One region of the Cytobacillus sp. FSL W7-1323 genome, then DNA from elsewhere that is predicted to be linked to it. Evidence: riboswitches for the same ligand, from Rfam matches in the RefSeq annotation. Region 1 holds a riboswitch; each other region holds the start of a gene.
What was found. Region 1 has a riboswitch for lysine ahead of MKX67_RS22550 (transporter substrate-binding domain-containing protein). Riboswitches for the same ligand answer to the same signal wherever they lie in the genome.

Region 1 (5,784 bases):
TTAGTATGCAACAAGCAGGCAAAACTCTTATTCCATTAGTAGAAGAATTAATGCATTCTATTGATATTCCACAAAATTTTGCGCATCTCGACCACCACTTTACAGATGAAGATATCGCCCAACTAGCAGAAGATGCAATGAACGATCATGGAACCGTACATTATAATCCAAGAAAAGCAGTGAAAGAAGATATTGAAGCCATTTATAAAAAGGTCTTACCTGTGAATATAGACGAGAAAATTTATCATTAACTAAGAAAAAAGAGCAGTCCTTCCGAGCTAGACATGAATAAGCTTAATTCTGGAGCGGAAATACGACAGCATAAGTTGATCTTACGAATGTAGTTCATTCATCTTTGTCGCGGCTCAACTTCTACCAAAGGACCGACAAACTTCTGATCCAATTCCAAAGCTTTTAACAACGTTCCGTACGAGAGGCTAAAACTAAAAGAAGCTTGCCCAATTTAATTATTAAATCGGGCAAGCTTCTTTTAGTTACGTGTACGTTGTAGGAAAGCTTTGGTTCTTTCCATTTTGGGGTTATTGAATAGTTGCTCTGGTGTCCCTTCTTCAGCAATGACGCCTTTATCCATGAAGACAACGCGATCCGACACTTCACGGGCGAATTCCATTTCATGGGTGACAATAAGCATGGTCAGGCCTGTGCCAGCCAGTTCCTTCATCACCTTTAACACTTCGCCAACCATTTCAGGATCGAGTGCTGAGGTTGGTTCATCAAACAACATCACATCTGGCTCCATTGAAAGTGCTCTTGCAATCGCCACACGCTGTTTTTGACCTCCGGAAAGCTGTCTTGGTTTAGCTTCTACATAAGCCTCCATCCCGACCACACGCAAATATTTCTTCGCGATTTTTTCTGCTTCCTCTTTTGAACGCTTTAATACTTTTATTTGCCCAACAACACAATTTCCCAATACATTATGGTTATTAAATAGATTAAAAGATTGAAAAACCATGCCGAGATTTTTACGATATTGATGGACATTATGTTTATCGTCGAGGATATTTTCACCGTTATAGATAATTTGTCCACCACTTGGTTTTTCTAATAGATTGACACATCTTAATAGGGTCGATTTCCCAGACCCTGATGAGCCGATGATTGTAACTACTTCTCCTTTATTCACTGAGAAGTTAATATCTTTTAATACTTCATGACTACCAAAAGACTTACTTAACCCTTGAATATCAACAACTGTATTCACTTTTCCAACTCTCCTTTCCGCCACCTATGCTCCTGTTGTTTTTCTTTTGATATCTTCTGCCGTATCCATTTCACCTGCAACGACGTAATTTTCCGGTCCATCCATTCTTCTTTCAATATAGCGTAGAATTAATGTAACGGTATAAGTCATAACGAAATAAATAATACAAACAACAAAGAATGACTCAAAGTAGCGGAAATTATTCCCTGCAATTGAATTCGTTTGGAAAAATAATTCAGATATAGAAATCACGCTTAACACGGCAGTATCTTTTATATTAATGATAAATTGATTACCTGTAGCTGGAAGAATGTTTCGAATGACCTGAGGTAAAACAACATTCATCATTGTTTGCAAATGGTTCATCCCAATGGCTTGGGCTGCCTCATATTGACCTGGGTCGACAGAAATAATCCCTCCACGAACAATCTCAGCCATATAAGCACCCGTGTTAATGGAAACAATAACGATACCAGCAATGAGCGGATCCATTTGATAGCCAAAGGCCATTGCTGCCCCGTAAAAAATAACCATTGCCTGTACAATCATTGGTGTGCCTCTAAAGAATTCAATATAAGCAGATAACAAGAAATTCACTATTTTTAATAACAACCGTTTAGGACCATTCTCAGGTATTGGTATTGTTCGAAGAATGCCTGACAACAAACCAATTAGGGCACCGAAAACGGTACCAATTAAGGCAATGACTAATGTCACACCGGCGCCTCGTAAAAACATTGGCCAATATTCGACAACGATGCGAATAATCCATTCTATACTCATAACAATGATCTCCTTTTCTCTCATCATGATTGGCCATTACCAATCAATCTGCTAAGGATTTGCGCTTCAAAGGTTTAATACGACGGAGAGGATGCGCTACCCTAGTTGTTTATTTCTCATGTCTCTCCTAACCTTCTTCTCGATATAAAACCGGCTACATCTCATGCAGCCGGCTCATTTAGTTATTCTGCCGCTGGCTGATTCTCAATAGCAGCATCCATTAATTCTTTTTGCTCTTCTTCAGAAATATCTGCAAGGATTTCATTGATTTTATCTGTTAATTCGCTACCTTTTTTCACCCCTACTGCAATGGCAGTATCTTCTTCACTTGTCTCAAATCCTTCAGTAAATTCAACCATCGCAAAGTTATCATTAGCAGCTGAAGCACTTACACCTTCCGGACGTTCAGAAACATAGCCGTCAATAATTCCAGACTCTAATGCAACACGCATAGCAGGGAAGCTCTCCATCGCTGTTTGCTGTTGTACGCCGTCAATTTGATCAATTACTGAATAATGAAATGTATTTAATTGGGCAGTAACCTTTGCCCCACTGAAGTCTTGAATGGATGTGGCATTTTCGTAATCGCCACCTTTTTTCACTACCATGACTAAATCAGATTCATAATAGTTATCGGAAAAATCAATCGTTTCTTTTCGTTCTGCTGTTGGTGACATACCAGCAATAATAGCGTCAATTTTATCTGAACTTAATGATGGTACTAATCCATCCCATTTTGTTTTCACAATTACTAACTCTTTTCCTAAACCTTCTGCTATCTTCTTCGCAATCTCAACATCGTAACCGCCTGCAAACTCTGAATTACCTTCAATTGCTACTGCGCCATTGCTATCATCCATTTGCGTCCAGTTAAATGGCGCATAACCCGCCTCTAGTCCTACGCGAAAAACGTCTTTATCTTCTCCACCTGAACCTGTGCTTCCTTCAGCCTCATCATTTGAACCACAAGCAGCTAGAAACATACTCAGTACTAAAGCCATAGCTAGTAAAGCAAATCTCTTTTTCATCTCTATTCCCCCTAATATATTTTTCTACTAATTAAACTATTCCGAATTAAGAAAAAGAATAACAAAAAAAGACCTGAGATGAACTCAGGTCCTTGTTATTCTTCCGCCTAAATCCTCTACTTTTCCCATTTTAGAGATAGTGCACCTTAATAAATCGGGTAAATTTATTAAGACAGTCCTGCAATTATTCACTGCAGACCCAACATGCTATACAAACGGGTATAGCACATTTCGGCGATATTTCCTTCTCTTTAGTCTCATCATGCCTTATCACTCTACTAAAGACTGTTAAATACCGCGCCTCTACCCCACCAGAAAAAGTGAGGTTTATTCAATTTGATATCTATTAGGCTACAATAGTTTAATAGCGTCTGTCAATATAAACTCTATGGAAAATTGGTCCTTTTTTCGCACAACCTTTTGATTAGAGCATAATTACCAATGTTAAGCTTGTTGGCTTGAAGCTAACTCTTTTAACTGTATGCTCAAACGATTAATATCCGCTACCGAATGATTTACGTTTGACACCATCTCATGTTCATCTTCTATGATAGCAACGATTTCCTCTGTAGCTGCGGCGTTCTCCTCTGATATATTTGCCATATTTTCAATCTGCTCTTGAATTTGTTCAAATTTTTCTGTGGCAGCGGAAACTTCATTGACACCTCTCACTAACTCTAAGTTGTTTTCTTGTAATGATGTTTGTATCTCGTTGAAAAAGGCAGATATCTCTGTTAGAAGTGCTTGTCCCTGCTTTACAGCACCTTCCCCTTCAAGAGAGCTTTTACGTGCTTCAAGAGACTGAGTGAAAAGAGTATTCGTCACTTCAGAGATCGCCACCGTGATTTCAGCACTTTGCTCAGCTAACTTCCTTACTTCATCTGCAACGACCGCAAACCCTCGCCCATGCTCTCCGGCTCTTGCTGATTCAATTGCTGCATTTAATGCGAGTAAATTAGTTTGATCGGCAATTTGTTTAATGCCTGCTAATAATTTATTCACTTGTTCCATACTTGAATGAACATCTGATACCGTCGATGCTGTCACACTAATCGTTGTATTTACAGTATTCATATGCGATGTAACATCGACTATCTTATTTAAACCATCTTGTACTTTCTCATTCATATTCTCCGACTTTTCTACGACACCTTCTGAAATGGCAACAGATTCTTTTGTATTTTGTAAAGACTGACTCATAGAATCATTGACAATATTTAAGCTGTTCGCTTCTTCTTGAATACTTGTAGCCATCTGTTGAGCAGCTTCTAATACTTGTTGACTTGACTCATGTATCGTTTCAATATTTTGCTTAAAAAGTCCAATATGATTTTCTAGAGTCACTGTACCTTTATCTATTGAACCAAAGGTGTCTTGCAACTGTATGAGGAGGTCCTTTGACTCCGTTTCTTTTTGCTCTGCTTGGTCAATTAATTCCCTACCCCAACTAGCTAATAAATAAAATAAGTACAAAATCCCGTTGGCGACAAGAATAATAGTAAAAATACTCCGGACACTATTACTTTCTCCTAATAACTGATGGCCAATTATAAAGTAGGTAGCAATAAAACTAACATTATAGAATACAGAAAAAGCAACAATCATTTCTTTCTTAAAATATAGCACCACCATTGCAATCGTTAAGAATAAAATATAATGCTTATTCAATGCATATCCGTCCACAAAAAAGAGCATCATCACAATGAGGTTTGGTATAGCAGCATATAAAAAGCCCTTTACGTAATCATTGATACGCAAAAAATACAGAACAATAGCCATGACAATGACAGAAATCCCAGCACACATAATGACAATTGTATCGCTCAAACCCCGGTCAATAACAATAGGTAAGACTAATAAAACAGCTAATGTCATCAATCCCCACATATTCACTTTATGAACTCTTAATAATTCATTCTTTTGCGTACCCAATTATTTTTCCTCCTAATTTAATCCAAAAACAAGGACTTTAAGCCTATCATTTGGGTTTTTTTTCTTTTATTTCTATTATTTATTTCGGTATGATTAACTTTTATGTTAGTGCTTTACAACTAAATATTTTAGGAGGATGCATAATGAGAATTGCTATCATGGGAACAGGATCTTTAGGGACGATTATTGGGGCACACTTATCAAAAGGGGCACATCATGTGGAATGCATCGATGTAAATACTGACCATATTAACGCCTTAAACAGTAACGGCGCAACAGTTGTGGGGACTGTAAACTTGCAGGCTTCTGTGAAAGCCATCACGCCACATGAAATGACTGGCATTTATGACCTTGTCTTACTTTTAACAAAGCAAGTATACAATAAATCAGTGCTCCTACAACTTCAAGCGCATATGAACGAAGCAAGTATATTACTCTCTTTACAAAATGGTGTTCCAGAAGAAAGTTTAGTAGAATCACTTGGTTCATCCATCATTATTGGTGGTTCTGTAGAGTTTGGTGCTACTTGGGTAAAACCAGGTGTATCACAATTAACATCAGACAAAGAGGCATTCTCTGCTCACGCTTTTCAAATTGGTGAGTTAGACGGACAGATTACTGACCGCGTGAACCTAGTAAAAACCGTTCTTGAAGATGTCGGTGGCACAATCGTTTCAAATAATCTAATCGGTACAAAATGGTCCAAACTTCTTGTTAATGTAGCGATGAGTGGTATGTCGGCAGCACTAGGTTGTACATATGGAGATATTTTGAATAACGAGGCAGCTGTCACAAGTGCAGTGATGTTAGCTGATG
Region 2 (5,784 bases), 1.1 Mb from region 1:
CTCAAAAAACCAATGATATAGTTTTTTCAACCCTATTTGGCGGTATATTAAAATAGCTTAAATCACGCAATAATATTCATATTTTACGCATAAAAATGCATTTACATTAGATTATTATTAGTGTTAAGATTATTCCCATAATTTACACCAGTTTTACAAACTAAAAATTTTTCCCTTTTCACTGTACGTATTCGTTTTTTCCAAGTAAATTGTATATATTAGACTTTATGAAAGAGGGGAGATTTAGCATAATATGCCATCTCAAGAAGCCCAAATAGAACAAACCGAAAACATGGCAGAATCAATTGAACCAAACAAAGAAATGATTTCATCCTTTGGCTATGAATTAATTAGAGAAGAACTTTTACATGATTTACTAGGTAAAGACGCACCAGATATCTTATACTGGGCAGGCAAGAGACTAGCACGTAAATATCCTCTTCAAACAGAAGAAGACTTATTCAGCTTCTTTGTCGAGGCTGGTTGGGGAAAATTAACGAAAAACCTCGAAAACAAAAAAGAAATCGAATACGAGTTAACAAGTGAAGTCATTCAAAAGCGCTGTAAAGAAAATGCTCACGCAACATTCCAATTAGAAGCTGGTTTTATTGCTCAACAAATCGAACAGAAAAAAGAAGTGATTTGCGAAACATTCGAGCACCCACGTAAAAAAGGTGGAAAGGTCCTCTTCACAGTCAAATGGGATAAAAAGGACTTTATCCACACCTAATAAATATACCCAACAGTAAAAAAAATCCAAACATCATTCTTTTTAAGGCGTTTAAATGGTGTTTGGATTTTCCTATCTTATACTACTGCTAGCTCATTTAATTTTTTATTAAATCCCCAGCTAAATTAAACGTTTGATGTAAAGCTTGAGCAGCATTTAACATATGCGCTTGGTCGATCACAGCCGAGACCTTTATTTCAGATGTACTGACCATCTTTACAACGATGTTATTAGCAGCTAATACATTAAACATCTCAGCTGCTACTCCAGGATTTGAAATCATTCCTGAACCGACAATCGAGATTTTCGCCAATTGTGATTCCCATTCAATCTGATCATAACTTAATGCTTCTCGATTTTTTTCTAGTATTTTTACAGTCTCTGTAAGATCTTGGTTTTTAATTGAAAAAGATAAGCCTGATGATTTATCATCTGTAATACTTTGTATAATAATATCAACATTTATATGTTCTTTCGCCAAGAGTGAAAAGATGGATGAAAGGCTTATTAAAGGGTCTTTAATCCCTAGTACAGATACCCTTGTAATATCATCTTCAAAAGCAACCCCTCTAACAACTAAGTTCTCTTCCATTTCCGCAACCTCCTCTATAATTGTACCTTCTTCTCGTTCCATACTAGAACGTACTTCAAGCTTTACATTGTAATTTTTTGCAAACTCAACTGCTCTTGGATGTAGAACGCCTGCACCAAGATTAGCTAATTCAAGCATTTCATCGTATGAGATAGATGGAAGCTTTCTTGCATTTTTTATATAGCGTGGATCAGTTGTGAATACACCTGTTACATCGGTGTATATATCACATTTGTCCGCTTTTAATACTGCTGCAAGAGCTACGGCTGTTGTATCAGAGCCACCCCGACCTAATGTCGTTATTTGGCCAGTCTCACTTAAACCTTGAAAACCCGCTACGATAACAATTCTCCCTTTCTTTAACTCTTGTGAAACAGGTTTTGTGTCAATATCAGTGATTCTTGCGTCACCATGTACTGATTCCGTTTTAATCCCTGCTTGCCAGCCCGTATAGGAAGTTGCCTCATAACCTTTTGAATTTAGTGCAATTGTTAATAAAGAGATCGTAACTTGCTCACCTGTAGATAACAACATATCCATTTCTCTCTTACTCGGAGCGGGTGATAATTCTTTTGCCATACCAACTAATTGATCAGTCGTTTTGCCCATAGCCGACACAACAACAACGATATCATTACCATTATTTTTTTCTTCAATGACACGGTTGGCTACATTTTGAATATGATCAACCGAGCCTACGGAGGTTCCACCAAATTTTTGTACAATTAAGCCCACTTTTCTCCCCTACTTTCAAGTCATTCGTTTTTATTCCCTGCCGCCTGTATGTACAACCAACACATTTCTACCCATATTCGGCATAAAAAAAAGCAATGAGATGAAACCCATCCCATTGCTGTGTAGTCAAACGTATGAACAATCTACGTACACACAGTGAGATAGCCCTCCAAGACAGATAGTCTTGACAATCCTGCATTTATTCAATGCAGAACCAGCGAAGAAAATATTGAGTCTTTCTTCACTTCGGCGAATATTCCCTTTCAAAGTCCTTCAAACGAAGCTCAATCTTCTAAGGAACTTTTACTAATGAAACTCGCACCTCTACCTTCACTTTCAAGTTAAAAAGTGATTTGATATAAAGTTAAAAACACTATACCATATTTGTTTTTTTCAGACAATGTCTATTCATGTAACTTTTCATAAAGTTCTTGTGCAACTTTTAATGGTAAGCCAGATTCCCTAAGGTCTTCTACACTAGCTGATTTCATTTTTTTTACAGAACCAAAATCTTTTAATAACTGCTTTTTTCTTTTTTCCCCAATACCATCAATTTCATCAAGAAGTGACTGAAATGCACTCTTTCCACGAACTTGTCTATGAAATGTAATCGCAAATCGATGCACTTCATCTTGAATACGTTGTAATAAATAAAATTCCTGGCTATTTCGAGCGAGGGGAATGATCATTAATGGATTTCCATAAAGAAGTTGAGATGTTTTATGCTTATCATCTTTGACTAATCCTGCTAGTGGAATATCTAAACCGAGTTCATTCTCAAGCACATCTCGAACGACTTCAACATGTCCTTTTCCACCATCAATGATAATTAAATCAGGTAGGGGTAGCCCTTCTTTTAAAACCCGGCTATATCTCCGTCTCGTCACTTCCCTCATAGATTCATAATCATCTGGTCCTTTAACTGACTTAATCTTATATTTCCGATACTCCCTTTTTGCAGGCTTACCATCGATAAAGACAATCATTGCTGAGACAGCATCGGTACCCTGGATATTGGAGTTATCAAAAGCTTCAATGCGATAGGGTGTGTAAATTCCTAGCTCCTCACCTAAGCTTTCTATTGCATTCACCGTTCTTTTCTCATCACGTTCAATAAGCGAGAATTTTTCTTTTAAAGCAATCTTTGCATTTTTATAGGCAAGTTTCACTAGTTCTTTTTTTCTCCCTCTTTGAGGAATAAATATTTTTACATCCAAAAGCTGCTCAGCCATCGTCACATCAACAGAGTCTGGCAAGTAAATTTCCTTTGGTTTAAAATGATTAGCTTGTTCATAAAAACGGCCGAGATAGGTGAGCATCTCTTCTTCAGGCTCATTATAGATTGGAAACATAGATACATCTCTTTCAATAAGTTTCCCTTGCCTAATAAAAAATACTTGTACACACATCCAACCCTTATCAACCGCATAAGCAAACACATCTCGGTCAGTAAAATCCGTCATTGTAATCTTTTGTTTTTCCATCGTCGTTTCTATATGGATAATTTTATCTCTGAAATCCTTTGCTTTCTCAAACTCTAGCGCTGCGGACGCTTCTTCCATTTTCGTTGAAAGTTCTTTTTTGATTTCTTTATAACCACCATTTAAGAAACGAGTAATCTCATCTGTCATTTGTTTGTATGTGTCAGATTTTACTTCATTTACACAAGGAGCTAGACATTGTCCGATATGGTAGTATAGACAAACTCTATCTGGTAAGGTGTTACATTTTCTTAAAGGATAAAGGCGATCTAATAATCTTTTTGTTTCATTGGCCGCCTGCACATTTGGATATGGCCCAAAATATTTCCCTTTGTCTTTTTTTACTTTTCTCGTGGTAATTAATCTCGGATGTCTTTCATTTGTTAATTTAATAAAAGGATAACTTTTATCATCCTTTAGCATGACATTATATTTGGGATCATGCTTTTTAATTAAATTTAACTCTAATAATAACGCTTCCATATCGGAAGAGGTCACGATATATTCAAAATCGTCAATTTCATTTACAAGCCTTAATGTCTTTCCATCATGTGAACCGGTAAAATAGGACTTAACCCGATTACGAAGCACTTTCGCCTTACCGACATAAATAATTGTCCCTTGGCGATCTTTCATTAAATAACAACCTGGTTGAGCTGGTAATAAAGGTAATTTATTTTTTATATTATCATTCATAGTTAGCTGTCACATCCATACCTAAAAAGAATATCATTGCAGGAGGAAACCATACCCTTCTTACTGATTTTGCCATACTTGTACTGTAAAAAAAACCCCGATCTTCTAAAAGTAGAAGCCGGGGTTTGTTTTATGGTACTTCTTATGCACCATGTTTTTGAAGCAATTCAACTAATGCTTCTTTCGGTTGGAAACCAACCACTTTATCTACTTCTGCACCATCTTTAAACACGATGAGAGTCGGGATGCTCATAACTCCAAATTTACCAGCAGTTTCTTGGTTATCGTCAACATCAAGTTTAACGATTTTTACTTTATCTCCCATTTCTCCATCAATTTCCTCAAGAACTGGTCCAATCATTTTACAAGGTCCGCACCATGGTGCCCAGAAGTCTGCAAGTACAAGACCTGAACCAGTTTCAGCAGTAAAGTTTTGATCTGTTGCATGTGTGATAGCCATAATATTTATATCCTCCTAATAAATAACTAAAAAATCTTATCGAAAGTATATCATCGATTAATAATGGATGCTATTATTTTGCTCGTATAGATTACCCATTTTTTTATTGTATCATACTGAACCTTTAAAAAGGATTCAATGTCTATATTATTCAACATTAATCTTTTTGCCAACATAGTAAAGAAGCGAGTAGTAAAATTCTACCCGCTCATATCAGATGTAAACGAAAATTATGCATTTACAAGTAATTCTTTAAACTCTTTTGTTAGTAATGGAAGGACTTCGAATAAGTCGCCCACAATACCATAATCCGCTACTTTAAAAATATTCGCTTCTGGATCTTTGTTGATGGCAACAATAATCTTTGAATTGGACATCCCAGCTAAATGTTGAATCGCACCAGATATACCGCAAGCGATATAAAGGTCAGGTGTAACTACTTTACCTGTTTGGCCGATTTGAAGTGAGTAATCACAGTAGTCTGCATCGCATGCGCCACGTGAAGCTCCAACAGCACCACCAAGGACATCTGCCAATTCTTTTAACGGCTCGAAACCTTCTTCACTTTTCACACCGCGTCCACCAGCAACAATGACTTTCGCTTCAGAAAGGTCTACACCTTCTGTTGCTTTTCGTACAACTTCCTTGATGACTTGACGCAAGTTTTTAACTTCTACAGATAAAGATGAAACATCTCCATTTCTACTTTCATCTTTTTCAAGTGGTGCAATGTTATTAGGACGAATAGTAGCGAAAAGAAGTCCATCTGTTACAATTTTCTTTTCAAATGCTTTTCCAGAGTAAATCGGACGAGTAAAGACTAAGTTACCACCCTCAACTTCTAGCTCTGTTACATCAGAGATAAGACCGGATTCTAACTTTGCCGCAATCTTCGGTGCAAGATCTTTACCTTGAGCAGTATGTCCGAAAATAATTCCTTCAGGATCTTCTTGATCAATAACGGCAAGTAAGGCTTGAGAATAACCGTCAGATGTATATTGTTTTAACAGTTCATCCTCAACTGTTACCACTCGGTCAGCTCCATACTGAATGAATTCAGCTCCTAAAGCGCTTACAGAATCACCAAATA
Region 3 (5,784 bases), 660 kb from region 1:
TAGTGATTTTAGACTTGTAGGATAGAAAAAGAGGAATGAACCGACGAGTTCATTCCTCCTTCCTATATTGTTCAAAAGAACTATTATATCATCTTCTCGGTTTTTGTACCGAACATTTTAACAACAAGGAAAATCCCCGCCATCATAACAATCAAAGCAGCTAATGCAATGATTACACTTCCACTTACACCCAAAATGATATAAGAGATGGCCGCAGCAACAGCTGCTGTAAAGGCATAAGGAAACTGTGTAATGACATGGTCAATCAAATTACTCCCTGCACCTGTGGCGGATAAAATAGAAGTATCAGAAATCGGTGAAGCATGATCTCCGAATACTGCCCCTCCAAGTACAGCTGCCATTGCAGGAATCAGCAGGGATATATCTGTAGCTACAGCAATATCACCAGCTATTGGAAGAAGAATGCCAAATGATCCCCAAGATGTACCTGTACTAAATGCCATAAGTGCCGCAATAATAAATAGGATAACAGGGATAAAATCATGACTCAGATTCGATTGATTAATAACGCTAGCCAAGTATTCCCCTGTACCTAGTTGACTAATCAAATCTCCGAGTAACCAGGCAAAAATTAAGATCAATACTGATCCAAACATAGATTTCATCCCAACCCATGTAGCTTTCAAATAAAAATTACTCGTTAGTTTATCATCTTTCTTTAATACTTGAGCAAATTGTACGTAAGCAACAGCTAAACTCAATAATCCTCCGACAATTAATGATAAGGCCACATCTGTGTTTTCTAATAAGGATACTAACGACACATTCCCCTCTGCACCATTAATGCCTGTCCAAGCCATCATACTCACTGTTCCAATAAATAAAACAATGATTGGCCAAACAAGATGATCAACAGTCCCTTTCGTACTAATAGGTAATTCTTCTTGAACTTCGTCTTTCAACTGTTTCTTCTTATCAAATAGAATTCCTTGTTCAATAGCTTGTTTCTCATGTTTCTTCATCGGACCAAAGTCAATTTGCCCAACAACAATGATAAACACCATTATGATTGCCGCCCACACATAAAAATTTAACGGAATGATTTGCATGAAAGCAGAGAAAGCACTATAATCAGTTATTTTATGAGACACTAAAATCGAGCCAATTAAGGCGATAATTGATGCTCCCCAACTTGATATAGGCGAAATAACACATAAAGGTGCGGATGTTGAATCAATTAAATAAGCAAGCTTTACACGTGATACTTTTTGTCGATCGGTAACAGGTCGAGATACCTGTCCAACTGTTAGCGCATTAAAATAATCATCTATAAACAAAATCATACCTAAAACTACGGTTAATAACTGTGCACCCACTCTCGTTTTCACACGCTTCATTGCCCATTCACCAAAGGCACGACTACCACCCGATAGTGAAATAAATGCAGTAATGCTACCAAGAATAAGTAAGAATAATAGAATGAATATATTCCAAGTATTTAACCCTTCATCTGTTATAAAAAGTGCTATAAACGACGAGAAAAATATTTGTAGCGTATCTAGCGGTTGATATCCTCCAATTATGATAGCTGCTGTTAACGCCCCTAAACCAAGGGAGAGAATCACCCTTTTTGTTAGTATAACCAAAAGCATCGCTACCAAAGGTGGCAGCACAGAAATAAATGTACCTGTCATAAAAAGACCTCCTATTAGTATAGGAGCTATAGACATGAACGAATGCGTCTCATATCAATTAACGATCAGAGAAAGGTATCCTCCACTTTTCTTTGATCCTTAATTGATAATAAAAAAAGAGTAACGATAGAGATTCTATCATTACCCTTCAAGAAGTAACGTTATTCTCCATCACGACTGTAGCTCCCCATTATGGTTAATATACCTCCATAATGACAGTGTTACTCCTATTAAGAGCAACCCCAACAAATAAATATTGACGTACCTATTTGCTTCGGCAAATCTCCCTTTTATCAAAGTTCACTGTTGTCATCCTCACATTGATTACTAATGATGATTTGCGCCTCTACCCCATCGGATTGATAAGGCATTATTCAATTGTTATACATTATATCAAAATATAATTATTTATGCAAAACTCTATCAAAACCTAAAATATTCATAAATTTATTATTTTTAAGATATAGTAGGATACTATAACCTATACCATTCTTAATAGCGCTTCTCTACCGATCATCCCTTTTTTAATGCCTAATTCCTCTGCAGCAAAAGTGACTGATTCAAGTGGTGCATCTATTAGCTGTTGAATCGTTTTTACCCCTACTGCTCTACCAGCAATGACATGGCGATCTTTTAATTTTTCATTTAATAACGCAACGTCTAATGCACCACACATGATATATCCTTTATCATTTGATACGACTAACAAATTAGTTTTTGGCAGCTCAACGGATACAGTCATAAACGTATGACCATCCAAAATAACAGGCTTTAATTCAACCATGACCGTCCCCCCTTCCCTTTAACAATTTATGTTATAGGTAGAGATTCGGTGTACTCATTAGTTAAAATAAACCGAGTTGTTTTGGAGCTAATCCCTCATATTCAATTCCTAATATTTCTAGAATTCCCTTCGCATTATCCGCTGCGTCACCACCAGAATTATTATTAAATAGTACATAGACCTCCTTCGCCTCTTTTTGTAATTGCTTTAATCGCTCTGCCCACTCCAATAATTCCTGGTGATTATAACGGTATAGATAGCGAACTTCACGCCAATTTGGTTGATTTTTATTTTGCCATCCATGAACATTACGACCGTGCAAGCGGACCAGTACAATTGGATTACCGCAAGTATGCATCACAATTGGAACAGACCCCTCCCCTGCTTGTGGTTCATCACAAACGGTATGTATCCATTTCTCTTCCTTGATAAAATTTAAAGTACCTTCTATAAACGCATCTTGATACCAAGACTGATGACGAAATTCAACAGCACATGGTATTTCTCCCATTTGCTGTTTACACCAGCGTAAATATTGCACGTTTTCCTTTTTACAATTAAACCACGGTGGAAATTGAAATAGGACCATCGCTAACTTATTTTCTCTTATATAAGGGGCAAGCGACGCTTTAAAAGCAGCAAACATTTCTTCCTTTGTCTCAAAAGGAATCTCCCCCCTTTGATGCCCCGTCATCCCCTGATAAGCTTTCACAACAAATTTAAATGAAGCAGGCGTTTCCCTCACCCACTTTTCCCCGTTCCTTTCTGGCTGTACGGCATAAAAGGAAGCGTCTACCTCAACTGTTGGAAAATGAGCGCCATATTCTAATAGTTTATCTCGGTTAGATATACGCTCCGTATATAGGCTGTCATGATCTCCCCATCCAGTTAAACCAATCCTAATCATTCCATCACCTCATCTACCAATAATCTTCATACTGATTATTTTACCTAAAGGATATAACCATAAACAAGAAGGGCAATGAAATAAGTGAAAAAGAATCAGTCAAAACAGAAAAGAAGATTCTTAGAACATTTCATTGGCCCATTTTCTTATTTTGTGATTGTTCATCGGTATCGAAAAAGGAACCCTTACACAGTAATAAGGATAAGCATATAGAAAAAGTAACTTATGGAAATGGTATAAATCAAATATTCGTTTTTTACTATGAGTTAAAAAGAAAAAAAATAACCCGAACCATTGTTCAGATTATTTTTTATTAAACAGGTTAACTCGCTTTGATTTTGTTCGTTTTTTTCAATAAATAAAGTAAGTATGGTGCACCAATTAAAGAAACAATTATTCCAGCAGGTATTTCTTTCGGAGCTAAAACGACTCTTCCAAGAAAATCAGCTGAAATAAGTAAAATCCCGCCAATTACTATGGTTAATGGCAGTAATTGTAGTAGCTTCGGACCGACCAGTTGTCTAGCAATATGTGGAGCTAGTAAACCGATAAACCCAATTGCTCCAACCACTGATACACTGATGCTTGACAACATAACAGCTAGTATAATCATAAACATACGCATTTTACTTGTTTTCACACCTAAACCAATGGATAGTTCATCACTCAATGATAAGATCTCGAATGTATTGGCCATATAGAGAATAACCGGAAATAGTAGTAACGATGTTATCATCACAATTACTAGATCACTCCAGCTTGTCCCATAGGTGCTACCAGCAAGCCATGTTAAAGCTTGTGATGCATGAAGGTTCGCACGTACTAATAAAATCTGTATAATAGCAGAACCTACCGCGGATACAGCAACACCCATTAATAATAGAATCATCGGTTGATAACCGCTCCGCGCACTAATAAACAATACAATTCCCATTGTGACAAGTGCACCAATTAATGCACCAATTGGAATAAGGACAAAGGGGGCTTGTGGAAAAACAATGAGAACCAACATCGCCACTACACTTGCACCTGAAGTCACACCTAAAACAGAAGCGTCAGCAAGTGGGTTACGTAAAACAGTCTGCATCATTAAACCGCTAGCCGCCATCATCATACCAATTCCGAAGCTGACAACCACTCGAGGCAAGCGAAAATCCCAAACGAAGGTATTATACATCAATTCTCTTGGCAATTCTAAAAGACTAGTGAAACTTGTTCCCCCAAACGAAAGGCTAAACCCTACTAATCCAAGAACGGCGAGAGATATGAGGACATAAAATCTTTTAACATGCTTAATTCGCACTTTCCCCTCTAATGCTCCTCCAGCAGTTCTCGTTTTCCTACTTATCTTTAAGGCTAAATAGACTAACCAAGGTGCTCCTATAATGGCCGTCATTGCTCCTACAGGTAACTCAGACATACTAGATATCATACGAACAAAGATGTCAGCACATATGAGTAAGCCTGCACCGACCACTATATTTCCTATTAGCATGGATCGATGCTTTCTAAATCCCATTAAACGAACAATATGTGGAGCCATAATACCAACAAAGCCAATTGGGCCTACTACTGTAACAGAGACAGCAGCTAATATAATTGCAATGCCCCAACCTATTAATTTACTTATCATCACATTTTGTCCTAATCCTACAGCTACATCTTCCCCCAACAGTAAAGCGTCAAAACGATGACCTATTATAAAGGCAAAAAGAAGAGTGAAGAGAACCCATGGCAAAGCAAATTGAACGCCACTCCAATCAAGCTGTAACAATGTTCCCGCTCCCCATAAAAATAACCCGGACACTTCATTTTCATATAAAAGCTGCAGGGCACTAGTAAATGAAGAAAACAACATTGTTACTATCAATCCAGTTAATGCGATTCTAATAGGATCCAATGCTCTACCTACTAAAAAACTAACAATTAAAGCTGCTATAATTCCTCCAAGCATCGTCACCAAAAATGGAAAGGCACCCTTTATAGAAGGAAAGAAAATGGAAAAAAGAACAACAAAGAAAAATGCTCCTGCATGAATGCCTAGTGTACTTGCACTTGCGAGTGGGTTTCTTGTCATTGTTTGTAATAACATCCCTGCTACGGCAAGTGCAGCTCCAACTAAACAACCAATTAAAAACCTCGGCATTCTACTATAAAGGAGAAAATTCAGTTCCTGCTCATTATCCCATACTTCCATCCAAAAGCTGAGTAAGCCTGTTGAAGCTTGTCCTTGGCTCAAGTGGATGAGACCAAGAATAATAAACAAGAGCACACATACCGCAAATAATAGAAAGGGTTTAACTCTCATAACATTACTTCACTAATGTCTCTTCAACATGATCAACTAAAGTTTCCATAGAAAGAACACTACCAAACGTCCACACACCTGCGCCTACATCGTACATCAAATCATTTTCTACAAAGTATAAAGAATTCCA

Region 2: it holds a riboswitch for lysine, as region 1 does, so the genes downstream of both, MKX67_RS16875 (aspartate kinase) here and MKX67_RS22550 (transporter substrate-binding domain-containing protein) in region 1, are expected to answer to the same signal.
Region 3: it holds a riboswitch for lysine, as region 1 does, so the genes downstream of both, MKX67_RS19270 (Na+/H+ antiporter NhaC family protein) here and MKX67_RS22550 (transporter substrate-binding domain-containing protein) in region 1, are expected to answer to the same signal.

Annotation. Positions count from the first base shown of each region.
Region 1 covers NZ_CP151998.1:4,449,544-4,455,327, forward strand. Annotated here, with positions in the region: gene MKX67_RS22535 (iron-containing alcohol dehydrogenase family protein) at 1-251, shown strand, start outside; gene MKX67_RS22540 (amino acid ABC transporter ATP-binding protein) at 491-1,225, opposite strand; gene MKX67_RS22545 (amino acid ABC transporter permease) at 1,250-2,008, opposite strand; gene MKX67_RS22550 (transporter substrate-binding domain-containing protein) at 2,191-3,036, opposite strand; lysine riboswitch at 3,166-3,350, opposite strand; gene MKX67_RS22555 (methyl-accepting chemotaxis protein) at 3,481-4,968, opposite strand; gene MKX67_RS22560 (ketopantoate reductase family protein) at 5,112-5,784, shown strand, end outside.
Region 2 covers NZ_CP151998.1:3,341,672-3,347,455, forward strand. Annotated here, with positions in the region: gene MKX67_RS16870 (YslB family protein) at 254-730, shown strand; gene MKX67_RS16875 (aspartate kinase) at 828-2,057, opposite strand; lysine riboswitch at 2,212-2,392, opposite strand; gene uvrC (excinuclease ABC subunit UvrC) at 2,462-4,234, opposite strand; gene trxA (thioredoxin) at 4,377-4,694, opposite strand; gene MKX67_RS16890 (electron transfer flavoprotein subunit alpha/FixB family protein) at 4,925-5,784, opposite strand, start outside.
Region 3 covers NZ_CP151998.1:3,793,561-3,799,344, forward strand. Annotated here, with positions in the region: gene MKX67_RS19270 (Na+/H+ antiporter NhaC family protein) at 84-1,655, opposite strand; lysine riboswitch at 1,828-2,012, opposite strand; gene MKX67_RS19275 (DUF1805 domain-containing protein) at 2,137-2,439, opposite strand; gene MKX67_RS19280 (DUF72 domain-containing protein) at 2,501-3,346, opposite strand; gene MKX67_RS19285 (iron ABC transporter permease) at 3,669-5,654, opposite strand; gene MKX67_RS19290 (iron-siderophore ABC transporter substrate-binding protein) at 5,659-5,784, opposite strand, start outside.